One region of the Jannaschia sp. R86511 genome, then DNA from elsewhere that is predicted to be linked to it. Evidence: riboswitches for the same ligand, from Rfam matches in the RefSeq annotation. Region 1 holds a riboswitch; each other region holds the start of a gene.

Evidence for each region. A riboswitch is a leader RNA that binds a small molecule or an ion and turns the genes downstream of it on or off. The one in region 1 is predicted to bind S-adenosylmethionine.
Region 2: linked by a shared signal. The riboswitch ahead of SJY06_RS13245 (bifunctional o-acetylhomoserine/o-acetylserine sulfhydrylase) and the one ahead of SJY06_RS07955 (O-acetylhomoserine aminocarboxypropyltransferase/cysteine synthase family protein) in region 1 are both predicted to bind S-adenosylmethionine.
Region 3: linked by a shared signal. The riboswitch ahead of SJY06_RS08555 (ABC transporter ATP-binding protein) and the one ahead of SJY06_RS07955 (O-acetylhomoserine aminocarboxypropyltransferase/cysteine synthase family protein) in region 1 are both predicted to bind S-adenosylmethionine.

What each region holds. Positions count from the first base shown of each region.
Region 1 covers NZ_JAXHCD010000001.1:1,653,556-1,657,347, reverse strand. Annotated here, with positions in the region: gene kdpA (potassium-transporting ATPase subunit KdpA) at 1-160, opposite strand, end outside; gene kdpF (K(+)-transporting ATPase subunit F) at 160-249, opposite strand; gene SJY06_RS07970 (hypothetical protein) at 246-392, opposite strand; gene SJY06_RS07965 (RNA-binding S4 domain-containing protein) at 496-702, opposite strand; gene SJY06_RS07960 (cysteine hydrolase family protein) at 791-1,378, opposite strand; SAM riboswitch class I at 1,567-1,668, shown strand; gene SJY06_RS07955 (O-acetylhomoserine aminocarboxypropyltransferase/cysteine synthase family protein) at 1,908-3,386, shown strand; gene SJY06_RS07950 (LLM class flavin-dependent oxidoreductase) at 3,404-3,792, shown strand, end outside.
Region 2 covers NZ_JAXHCD010000001.1:2,817,410-2,821,201, forward strand. Annotated here, with positions in the region: gene SJY06_RS13230 (DUF4192 domain-containing protein) at 1-591, shown strand, start outside; gene SJY06_RS13235 (RNA polymerase sigma factor) at 720-1,415, shown strand; gene SJY06_RS13240 (hypothetical protein) at 1,400-1,978, shown strand; SAM riboswitch class IV at 2,065-2,177, shown strand; gene SJY06_RS13245 (bifunctional o-acetylhomoserine/o-acetylserine sulfhydrylase) at 2,214-3,530, shown strand; gene SJY06_RS13250 (homoserine O-acetyltransferase) at 3,559-3,792, shown strand, end outside.
Region 3 covers NZ_JAXHCD010000001.1:1,783,546-1,787,337, forward strand. Annotated here, with positions in the region: partial or broken gene SJY06_RS08545 (transposase) at 1-330, opposite strand, end outside; gene SJY06_RS08550 (class I SAM-dependent methyltransferase) at 426-1,262, shown strand; SAM riboswitch class I at 1,730-1,822, shown strand; gene SJY06_RS08555 (ABC transporter ATP-binding protein) at 2,045-2,863, shown strand; gene SJY06_RS08560 (aliphatic sulfonate ABC transporter substrate-binding protein) at 2,860-3,792, shown strand, end outside.

The sequences.
Region 1 (3,792 bases):
GGGCGTCGACCCCGGCCAGGCGGTAGACGGCGCGCTCCACGCCCAGGTGCCGGTCGCTGCCGTACACCCGGGCCATGTAGTCGCCCAGCGGCACGTGGACGGCGGCCAGGGTGGCCACCAGGACGCCGACCTGGAGGGTGGCGGCGAGCGTGGCCGGCATCAGAACTTCTCCGGGTGCAGCAGGGCCACGAGCAGGTAGCCGGCCAGCCCGACGGCCACGACGAGCGCGACGACGTCGACCGGGCTCACCGCGAGGTCACCCGGACCAGCAGCAGCAGGGCGACGAACGAGGCGAGGATCAGCAGGACGTAGAGCACGTCGGGCACGACGGGGACCTCCGGTGGGGACCACGACCGCAGGCGGCCGGCGGCCCGGTGGGCCGCGACGCCCATTCACCTCCCGGGGCGGTCCCCGTCCCCTGCGTCCAGACGCCTTCCTGACGCGCCCGTCCCCGGTCCGGACGGAGCCCGGACGCCCCGGGCGCGTGGCACGACCTCAGCCGACCTCGAGGTCCTCCGCACGCGTCGACACCTGGTCCCCGCGCACCAGCCGGCGCCCCCGGCGGGTCTCGACGTCGCCGTTGACGGTCACCTCACCCGAGGCCAGGACGTCCTTGACGTCGGAGCCGGCGTCGACGACGTCAGCCAGCTTGAGCAGCTGACCGAGCTTGATGGACTCACCGGTGATGCTGATCGCCCGCATCGCAGCAGCATCGCAGCAGCCCCGCGACGGCCGCGACCCGCCGCGACCCGCCGCGACCCGCAGCAGGGGGCCGCGACCCGCCGGCTCGTCAGCCGGCGGAGAGCAGGTGGGCCGTCGACACCACGGTGGCGAACTCGCCGTGCAGGTTCGTCGCGGTGGCGCGGGCGAGCTCCTCGGCGCTGACCGTCGAGCCGTCCGGCGCCTGCCGGTCGTGGGTGTGGGTCGCGTCCAGGGCGAACAGCACCCGGTGGCCCAGGTTGGCGCCGACCCGGGCGGTCGTCTCGCAGCAGTGGTTCGTGGTGACGCCGCAGACCACGACCGCCTCCACCCCGGTGGCGCGCAGCCAGGCGTCCAGGTCGGGTGAGCCGTGGAAGGCGGAGTTCACGGTCTTGGTGACGAGCAGGTCGCAGCCCTCCCCCACGCAGTCGGCGAAGGCGTGCCCGGGCGTGCCCGGGGTCAGCGGGGAGCCGGGCGTCGTCGAGTCGTGGCGGACCAGCACCACCGGCCGGCCGGCCGTACGCCACGTCTCCAGCAGGGCGGCCACATTGGCCTCGCACGCCGGGTTGTCACGTCGGCCCCACCACGCCCGGTCGGCGAAGCCACGCTGGACGTCCACGACCACGAGGGCGGTGCGCGCCAGGTCGGGCAGCGGCTCGGTCGGGTCGGGCAGCTCCACGGGCCCATGCTGCCGCACCGAGGTCGTGCACCGAGCAGCGACGCGGGAGGCCGCCAGGGCCGGGTCGGACCGTCGAGGCCGCGTGTCGTGTCGCTGCCCGGTACGCCCGGACGGGTGAGGCTCCGCCCACCTGACGAGACGGCCGTCCCGTTCGTTGACACGCCGCCGTCTGCGCCGCTTCACTGGGCCCACCATCCAGAGCGACCGAGAGACCTGGCTCGTCGACGTCGCAGCAACCTCGCCGCCCCCTCGTGGGTCGGGGTCGGTGCTACCGCCAGGACCGATGGAGTGATCACATGTCCGGCCCGCTGCGCACCGCCGTCCGGTTGCTGACGTCCCACCGCACCCTCGTGCACACCGCCGTCCGCGAGAGCGAGCCCTGTCGGATGTGAAGGCGGCGCGACCACGGTCGCGCCCGGTCCGGTCCCGGACCCCACCCCTCACCCCGTCCACGCGCCACCTCGTCCCCGCGGGGACCGCTGCTGCGAGCGCCGACGCCGCACGGCCGTCCCCGGAGAAAGGCCCCGCCATGTCCCGCCCGACCCCTGCCCCGGACGACCCCACCACCGGCACCACCACCACCAGCAGCACCAACACCACGGAGCAGCCCTGGTCCTTCGCCACCGCCCAGGTCCACGCCGGTGAGCAGGCCGAGGGCGGCTTCGGTGCCCGCATCCCGCCGATCTACCTGACCGCCGGCTTCGTGTTCGACGACTTCGAGCAGGCCCGGGCCCGCTTCGCCGGGGACGACGACGGCTACACCTACTCCCGGATCGGCAACCCGTCCTGCACGGCCCTCGAGCGGCGTCTCGCGGGCCTGGAACGCGGCGACGAGGCCATCCTGGTGGGCAGCGGGCAGGCCGCGGTTACGGTGGCGCTGCTCGGCCTGCTGCAGGCCGGGGACCACCTGCTGTCCACGAGCAGCATCTACGAGGGCTCCCGCGGGCTGTTCCGCGAGAACTTCGCCCGGTTCGGCATCGAGGTCGACTTCGTCGACGACGCGACGGACCTGCAGCAGTGGCGGGACCTGCTGCGACCCACCACCCGCGCGCTCTTCGCCGAGTCGATCCCCAACCCCAAGAACGACCTCGTCGACCTGCGCGCCGTCGCCGACCTGGCCCACTCCCACGGGATCCCCCTCGTGGTGGACAACACCCTCGCGACGCCGTACCTGCTGCGGCCGATCGAGCACGGCGCCGACGTCGTGGTGCACTCCGCGAGCAAGTTCCTGTCCGGGCACGGGGCCTCGCTCGGCGGGGTCGTCGTCACCGCGGGCACCTTCGACTTCGGCGCGCGGCCTGACGCCTTCCCCCACCTCAACGAGCCCTCGCGGGCCCTGCACGGGGCGAGCTACGTGCAGCGGTTCGGACCACGCGCCTACGTCGAGTTCACCCGCCACGTCATCGCGGCCCGGCTCGGTCCCACCATCTCCCCGGTCAACGCGTTCCTCATCCAGCAGGGAGTGGAGACGCTGTCGCTGCGGGTGGCCCAGCACAGCCGCAACGCGCTGGCCCTCGCGCAGTGGCTCGAGCAGCAGCCCGAGGTGCTCTCGGTAGACCACGCGGGCCTGGCCTCCAGCCCCTCGGCCGCACTGGCCCGCCGCTACCTGCCCGACGGGGCGGGGTCGGTCTTCGCGTTCACCCTGTCCGGCGGCGAACCCGCCGCCCGGCGGTTCTTCGACGCGGTGACGCTGTTCAGCCGGATGACGCACGTCGGCGACGTCCGCTCGCTGGTCCTGCACCCCGCGACCACCACCCACGCGCAGCGGACCGAGGCCGAGCGCCGGGCCGCGGGGATCTGGCCGGGGCTGCTGCGGCTGTCGGTGGGCATCGAGGACGTCCGCGACCTGCTGGCCGACCTGGAGCGCGGCCTGGCCGCCGTCCGCGCCGGCACGCCCCGGACCCCGGCGCCGCCGCCCCAGACCCAGACGCACGCCCAGAGCCACACCCAGACCCACGCCCCCGCACCCGCGTCCGCCCCGGCCTCCTCGGCCGTGGCCGCCGCCTGAGACGACGGAGCAGACCCGTGGCACGACTGCAGCACTTCGGCTGGTTCTTCTCGCGCGGGTTCGGTCCGCAGGGGTGGGGCCGCGACGACCACCGGTGGGGCTACCGCTGGACCGAGCCCGCGCTCTACCAGCAGGCCGTCCGACAGCTCGACCAGGCCGGGCTCGACCTGGTGATCATGGAGGACGCCGTCTCGCTCGGCAACGACGAGACGCTCGACCTGCGGGTCCGCGCGGCCTACGGCGGGCCCAAGCACGACCCGCTGCTGCTGGCGCCGTACCTGTTCGACGCCACGCGGCACATCGGGATCGCCCCCACCATCAACGCCGGCATCACCCCGCCCTACCTGGCGGCGCGCCAGGCGGCGACGCTGCAGCACCTGAGCGGGTACCGGTTCGGGGTCAACCT
Region 2 (3,792 bases), 1.2 Mb from region 1:
CTCGACCTGTTCGAGCGGTGGGCCGGGTCCCTGCCCGACGGTCCGGACCCCGAGCTGGCCGGGACGCTCGCGGCCGCCTGGGTGACCGCCCCGAGGCTGCGGGACGCCTGCCTGGCCCTGCTGCTGCCCGGCGGACGGGACTGCGCCCTGGCCGTGCTGGCCCCCCACGCCCAGGCGGGCTCGGCGCTGGGGCGGGTGCTCGCCGACCCGGCCTGCTCCCGGGCCACCCGGGTGGGCACACCGGTGCTGCGTCGCCTGGCGGCGCTGACCGAGGGCCCCGAGCGGGCCACGGTCCTGGCCGCGCACGCCTGGCTGTGCTGGGTCGCGGGCGAGGGGACCGCGGCGGTCGTGCTGGCGGAACGGTCGCTGGACCTCGACCCGGCCCAGTCCCTGGCCCGGCTGGTCCTGCAGTGCCTGGGTCACGGTCTCGGCGCCGCCTGGACGACGGCCGGCCCCCGGCCCGGGCCCGGCGGGCGCGGGGGCAGCGGAGCCCGGGGCCGACCGGGTGAACGACGGGTGGACGCCCGCCGGGGGTATCAGGACGGGCCCCGACCGGCTCCTCGGGACATGTCCGGAGGCTGGTGGGGATGATCGGGGAGCGGGTACGGTCCGTGCGGACCCGGGTGCCGACGACCGTCCGCACCCTGCCCGGCGCCAGGTCGTCCCCGGTCCCGGGGCGTGCGCCCGCCGGGTCGACGCCGCACCCGACAGGAGGAGCGATGGCCAGCAACGCGAGCGGTCGCCCTGCGGGCGCCCGGGCCGGTGCGGCGGACGCCGCCGCGACCGGCCCGCGCGCGCCGGGCGACCCGCTGCCGGACCTGGCCGTGCTCACGACCTCGCCGCGCCGCCACGACCTGGCCGACCGGTCGGCCGCGTGCTTCCGGCGCTGGTGCGACGGGGACCCGCTGGCCAGCGCCGAGCTGGTCGCGCTGCTCACCCCGACCCTGTGGCACACGGCCCGGGCGTACCGCGTCGACGCGGCCACCGCCGAGGACGTGGTGCAGAACGCCTGGATGGCCCTGGCGCGACGCCGGGACCAGGTCCGCGACCCGCAGGCCGTCCTGGCCTGGCTGCTGGTCACCGTGCGCCGGGACGCCGCCCGCACCGCCGCCGCGGCCCGGGTCTCGGTCGCCGACCCCGAGCCGCTGCTGTCGGTGCGGGCCGACCCCGCGCCCGGCCCGGCCGCCACGGTCCTGGACGACGACCGCGCCCGACGGCTGTGGGACGCGGTGGGGCGGTTGTCCGAGCGCTGCCAGCGGCTGCTGCGGGTGGTGGCCTTCTCCGACCGGCCGGACTACGCGTCCCTGTCCGTCGACCTGGGCATGCCCATGGGAAGCATCGGGCCCACCCGCGGCCGGTGCCTCAAGAAGCTCCGCGAGCACCTGGGGGAGGAGTCGCAGTGGTCGACGACCTGAACCACGAGGTGGACCACGGGGGCGGAGGGGACCCCGAGGAGCGTGGTGGCGCCAGCGCCGTGCCCGACCAGGCCCGGCGGGTCGACGGCCCGGGCGCCCCGGAGCAGCTGGCCGGTGAGCTGCGGCAGATGTGGGAGCGGCTGGACCCGGTGCCGGCCGGTCTGGCCGAGCGGGCGGTCTTCGCCCTCGAGGTCGGGTCGTTCGGCCCGGACGACCTGGACACCGAGCTGGAGCTCATGCGGCTGCAGCAGAGCGACCTCGCCGGCGCGGGGGCCCGCGGCGACGACGCGGTCCGCACGGTGACCTTCGGCAGCGAGTCCATGACGGTGATGCTCGCCATCAGCGACGTCGACGGCGGGCACCGGATCGACGGCTGGGTGGCGCCCGGCGGGCGACGGGGCATCGAGGTCCGCACGGCCGGCGGCTCCAGCCGTGAGGAGTGCGACGAGACGGGGCGGTTCGCGCTGGCCTTCGTCCCGCCGGGGCACTTCCAGCTGGTGCTCGTCGGCGAGGGCACGGGTGAGGCCGCCCGGGCCGTCGTCACGCCCGCTCTGACCCTCTAGGCGTCGGCCCACCGGCTGGGCCTTCCAGGGGTCCCGTCATCCGGACGCCTGGCGGGCCGACGACGCCGTGTCGTAGTCTCACGGCAGGTCATGAGCACCAGCGTCAAGCCCCGGCTCGCTGGTCGGCAACCCTCCTCCGCGGTGGGGTGCCCCGGGTGAGGACCTGGTCGTCACCGACCGGTGGCGGCAAGCGCGGGCCCCTCGGGGCCCCGGTGACCACGGGAGGTCCACCCCAGTGAACGACGCCTGGTCCTTCGAGACCCGCCAGATCCACGCCGGCCAGCAGCCCGACCCCACCACCGGGGCCCGGGCGCTGCCCATCTACGCCACCACGTCGTACACGTTCTCGAGCACCCAGCACGCGGAGGACCTCTTCGCGCTCAAGGAGTTCGGGAACATCTACACCCGGATCATGAACCCGACCCAGGACGCGGTCGAGCAGCGCATCGCGAGCCTGGAGGGCGGCGTGGGGGCGCTGCTGCTGTCCAGCGGGCAGGCCGCGGAGACCGTCGCGCTGCTCAACGTGGCCGAGGCGGGCGACCACGTCGTGTCCAGCCCCCGGCTGTACGGCGGGACGTACAACCTCTTCCACTACACCTTCCCCAAGCTGGGCATCGAGGTCTCGTTCGTCGAGGACCCCGACGACCTGGACAGCTGGCGGGCCGCGGTCCGGCCCAACACCAAGGCGTTCTTCGGCGAGACGATCTCCAACCCCTACCAGGACGTGCTCGACATCGAGGGCGTGGCCGCGGTGGCCCACGAGGCCGGTGTCCCGCTGGTGGTGGACAACACCGTCGCGACCCCGTTCCTGATCCGCCCGCTGGAGTGGGGCGCCGACGTCGTCGTGCACTCCGCGACCAAGTTCCTCGGCGGGCACGGCACGGCCGTGGCCGGCGTGATCGTCGACGGCGGCCGCTTCGACTACACGGCCCAGCCCGAGCGGTTCCCCGGCTTCAACACCCCCGACCCCAGCTACAACGGCCTGGTCTACGGCCGGGACCTCGGGGTCGGCAGCCCGCTGGGGGCCAACCTGTCCTACGTCCTCAAGGCCCGGGTCCAGCTGCTGCGCGACATGGGTTCGGCCGTGAGCCCGTTCAACGCGTTCCTCGTCGCCCAGGGCCTGGAGACGCTGAGCCTGCGGATGGAACGGCACGTGCAGAACGCGCGCGCCGTGGCCGAGTGGCTGCAGGGCCGGGACGAGGTCGAGCGGGTGGCCTACGCCAGCCTGCCCGGCAACCGCTGGCACGAGCGCGCCGAGCGCTACGCGCCGCGCGGGTCCGGCTCCGTGCTCGCCTTCGAGATCGTCGGTGGGGTGGACGCGGGCCGGCGGTTCGTGGAGGCCCTCGAGCTGCACAGCCACGTGGCCAACATCGGCGACGTCCGCAGCCTGGTCATCCACCCCGCCTCGACCACGCACAGCCAGCTCAGCGTGGCCGAGCAGCTGGCCAGCGGGGTCACCCCGGGCCTGGTGCGGCTGTCGGTCGGCCTGGAGCACGTGGACGACATCCTCGCCGACCTCGAGGCGGGCTTCCGGGCGGCCAAGGGCGCCTGAGGTGGTCGTGTGGCGTGAGGGGGACCCGGTGGGCGGGCGCAGGTTCGTCGCGCTCGGCCCGCTGCCCACCGAGTCCGGCGTCGTGCTGCCGGACGTCAAGGTGGCGTACGAGTGCTGGGGCACGCCCCGGACCGGACCGGACGGCAGCATCAGCAACGCGGTGCTCGTCCTGCACGCCCTGACGGGTGACTCCCACGTCGTCGGCCCGGCCGGCCCGGCCCACCCCTCGCCCGGTTGGTGGGGCGGCGTGGTCGGCGACGGC
Region 3 (3,792 bases), 130 kb from region 1:
GGTCGATGTCGACGGTGACCAACGTGTCGTCGCGGCGGGTGTGACGCCACACATGCCCGCAGACAGCGCACCTGTAGCGGCGGAGCGACAGCAGCAGCGTCGTCGTCCGCCAGCCCACCGGCTCGTGCGCCAGGCGACGGTGTCCCGCGGGCGACCCCCGCAGCCGCAGCGCCGGCACCAGCGGTCCGCCTCCTCGACCGCGTCGTCGGCGACCCGGCAGGCCAGCACCGCCCGATCCGGTTGGAGGTGCTGGCCGACCACCACCAGACCCAGCTCGTCGAGGCGGCAGAACGTCGTCACATCAGGGGTTGTGAAGGTAGCGTCAGGCACGTCGAGGTCTCCCTAGCTAGCCTTGAGCCTCTCAGGGATTTGTCATACGAACCCCCGCAAGCCATCGACCGCGGGCGGCTCGGGAGGAACGGGACATGACCGCAGCCGGCAACAAGGTCCGAGACCACTACGCCAGCGAAGGCATCGCAGCCCGCATCCTCGCTGCGCTCAGGGTGGCAGGAGGCAGCGAGGCGGGCCCGATCACGCCCGACGCGCTCGCCCCACTCGACCACTTCCACGGCCGGGGGCTGAAGGCGACAAAGGAGACGGTAGCGCTCCTCGAACCCCTGTCCGGCGAGCGCATCCTCGACATCGGCGGCGGGATCGGAGGACCGGCGCGGTGGACCGCGACGCACTTCGGTTGCCACGTGACCTCGCTCGACCTGACGCCGGAGTTCTGCCGCGCGGCGGAGGAGCTGAACGCCGCGACCGGCCTCTCGGGTCGCGTGCGCGTGGTGGAGGGCAGCGCGACCGATCTGCCCTTCGACGACGATGGGTTTGACCGAGCCTATTCCGAGAACGTGGCGATGAACATCGACGACAAGCGGCGCTTCTATGCCGAGGCGCTTCGTGTGCTCCGCCCCGGCGCGGTGTTCGCATTCTCCCACTACGGAGCCGGGCCGAAGGGCGAGCCCGACTACCCGCTGGCCTGGGCGGCAGGGCCGGGCACGAGCTTTCTGTGCTCGCCCGAGGAGACACGGGAGCAAGTCCTCACCGCGGGTTTCGAGATCGTGATCTTCCGGGACAAGACGGAGGAGGTCCTGCCGGACTTGCGGGAGAACCGCCGGCGGTTGGAGGAACACGGGCTGCCGCCGCTGGGGCTGCAGACGCTCATGGGCGAGCGGATCGGGGAATCTCAGATCAACGCGGCCCGGAGTGCGGACGAGGGCCGTTTGAGCGTTCTTGAGGCCCTCGTCCGCAAGCCGGCCTAGCTAGGTGGGCAGTGTCGGAGCTCCCATCCTCGGGAGGCCTCGACCTCCACCCGGGCACCGAGGCGCCGACCCTCCGCGCTCCAGCCGGCCGCTGTCCACACCCTCAACTGGGAAGAGCCGTACCACCCCGCAATCAGAGCGAGGATTCGCCGCCTGCTCCTCGCACGGCCGTGCCGCCGACGACACCCTCATCTGTGGGGAGCCGGTTTCCCGCCATCAGGCGCAGGCCGACGAGAGGGTCGACGCAGCCGTGCGTGAGCGATCGGCTCGGCGACGGCACCGCAGCGGCCTCGGCCCTCGGGCTCGAGCCGGCGGCGACCTGCGTCGTACAGCGAACCGCCACCTCGACGCGGCGTCTCGGTGTGGTCACGAGCCCGGTCGCGTGGGACAGGGCCGTCCGGGTGAGGCGGTCTCGCCTGTCGGGACGCCGGTGTCGCCAGACGGGACGTCGTGGGTTATCTTTCAACCAGCCATCCAGAGCGACCGAGAGACCTGGCTCGTCGACGTCGCAGCAACCCCCCGGCAACGGGTGCGGGTGCTTCCGCCAGGACCGATGGGAGTCGTCATGATCCAGGTCCACCGCACAGCCCCGCTGGTCGGGCGCGCCCACGTCGACCTCTGCCGCCGCACCGCCGCGGCGTGTCGACGCGCGCAGCGAATGCCCTCGGCCTGACGGTCCCGGCTCGCGGTTCCCACCGCGCCCCAGCACGCCCCCCCAGATCGCCCCCGACCTGCGGCTACCGGCCACCCGGCCGACGTACGCCTGCACCCTGGAGCCCTTGATGAGCAGCACCACCCCCTACCGGTCCGCGGCCGGCCCGACCGCGGCAGGACCGGTCTCGTTGCCGGTCGACGTCCAGCAGCTCGGCGTCGACTTCGGACGCGGCCCGGTACTGACCGACCTGGACCTGCACGTGCCCTCGGGGCAGGTGCACGCGGTTCTCGGACCGTCCGGCTGCGGCAAGTCGACGCTGCTGCGCGTGCTGGCCGGGCTCACCCGGGCCACGTCCGGGCGGGCCAGCCTGGGCGGCGACGCCGTGGTGGAGGGTGACGACCGGGTCGCGGTGGTCTTCCAGCAGCCCCGGTTGCTGCCGTGGCTCGACCTGCGCGCCAACGTGGCCCTGGGCGCGACCCGTCGCCGTCGGCAGGACCCGACGGCCGGCTCTCGGACCGAGGTCGACGAGCTGCTCGAGCGGGTGGGCCTGACCGGGTACGGCGACTACCGCCCCGCCTCCGTGAGCGGCGGGATGGCGCAGCGCACCGCCCTGGCTCGTGCCCTGATCGCTCGCCCGGGGGTGCTGCTGCTCGACGAGCCGTTCGCGGCCCTGGACGCCCTCACGCGCCTGAACATGCAGGCGCTGGTCGACGAGCTGGTCCACGCGGACGGCACGACCGTCGTGCTCGTCACCCACGACGTGGACGAGGCCGTCCGCCTGGCCGACGGCATCACGGTGCTCGGTGCGGCCGGCAGCGGCCACGCCACCGCGGTGCCGGTCGACCTGCGTCGCCCCCGCGACACCACCGAACCCGCCCAGCTCGCCGCGGCCGCCCGGCTGCGCACCCGTTTGCTCGAACTCGTCGGAGTGGAGTCCCACGCATGAACCGCACCACCCTCGCCCTGGCCGCATCCCTCGCCGCCGTCATGGCCCTGTCGGCCTGCGGCGGTGGGGACGAGGCCGCCGACCCCGCGTCCGCCGAGGCGGGTGGCGGCCTGGGCGTGGACGAGATCCGGCTCGACTGGGCGACCTACAACCCCGCGAGCCTGGTGCTGCGCGAGCAGGGCTGGCTGGAGGAGGCCGTCGGTGACGAGGTCACCGTGTCGTGGGAGTTCTCCGCCGGCTCCGCGCCCGCCAACGAGCTGCTCCGCGGTGACGTCGTCGACTTCAACTCCACGGCCGGGGCCGCCGCCCTGCTGGCTCGGGCGAACGGCTCGCCGCTGCGCACGGTCGACGTGCTCGCCCAGCCCGAGTGGTCGGCCATCGTCGTCGGGCCCGACTCCGACATCGCGTCGGCCGAGGACCTCGAGGGCCGCAGCATCGCTGCGCTGTCCGGCACCGACCCCTACTTCTTCCTGCTGCAGACGCTGGAGGCCGCCGGGCTGACCACGGCCGACGTCGACATCGTCGACCTGCCGCACGCCGACGGCCGGCTCGCCCTGCAGCAGGGCCAGGTCGACGCCTGGGCCGGGCTGGACCCGATCATGGCGGACGCGGTCGACAGCGACGTCGCGCAGCTGGTGGTCAGGGAGCCCAGCCGGTTGTCCTACAGCGTGCTGAACGTGCGCGAGGACTTCCTGGAGGAGAGCCCCGAGGCCGTCGAGCTGGTGCTCGAGCAGTACGAGCGGGCACGGCAGTGGATCCAGGACAACCCGGAGGAGACCGTCGAGATCCTCGCGACGGCGGCCGAGATCGAGCCCGCGATCGCCGAGCAGGTGCTCACCGAGCGCACCAACTTCGACGTGGACCCGGTGCCGGGTGACGAGCTGGCGGGCGTGCTGTCCAACATCGTGCCGATCTTCGTCGACCTGGGG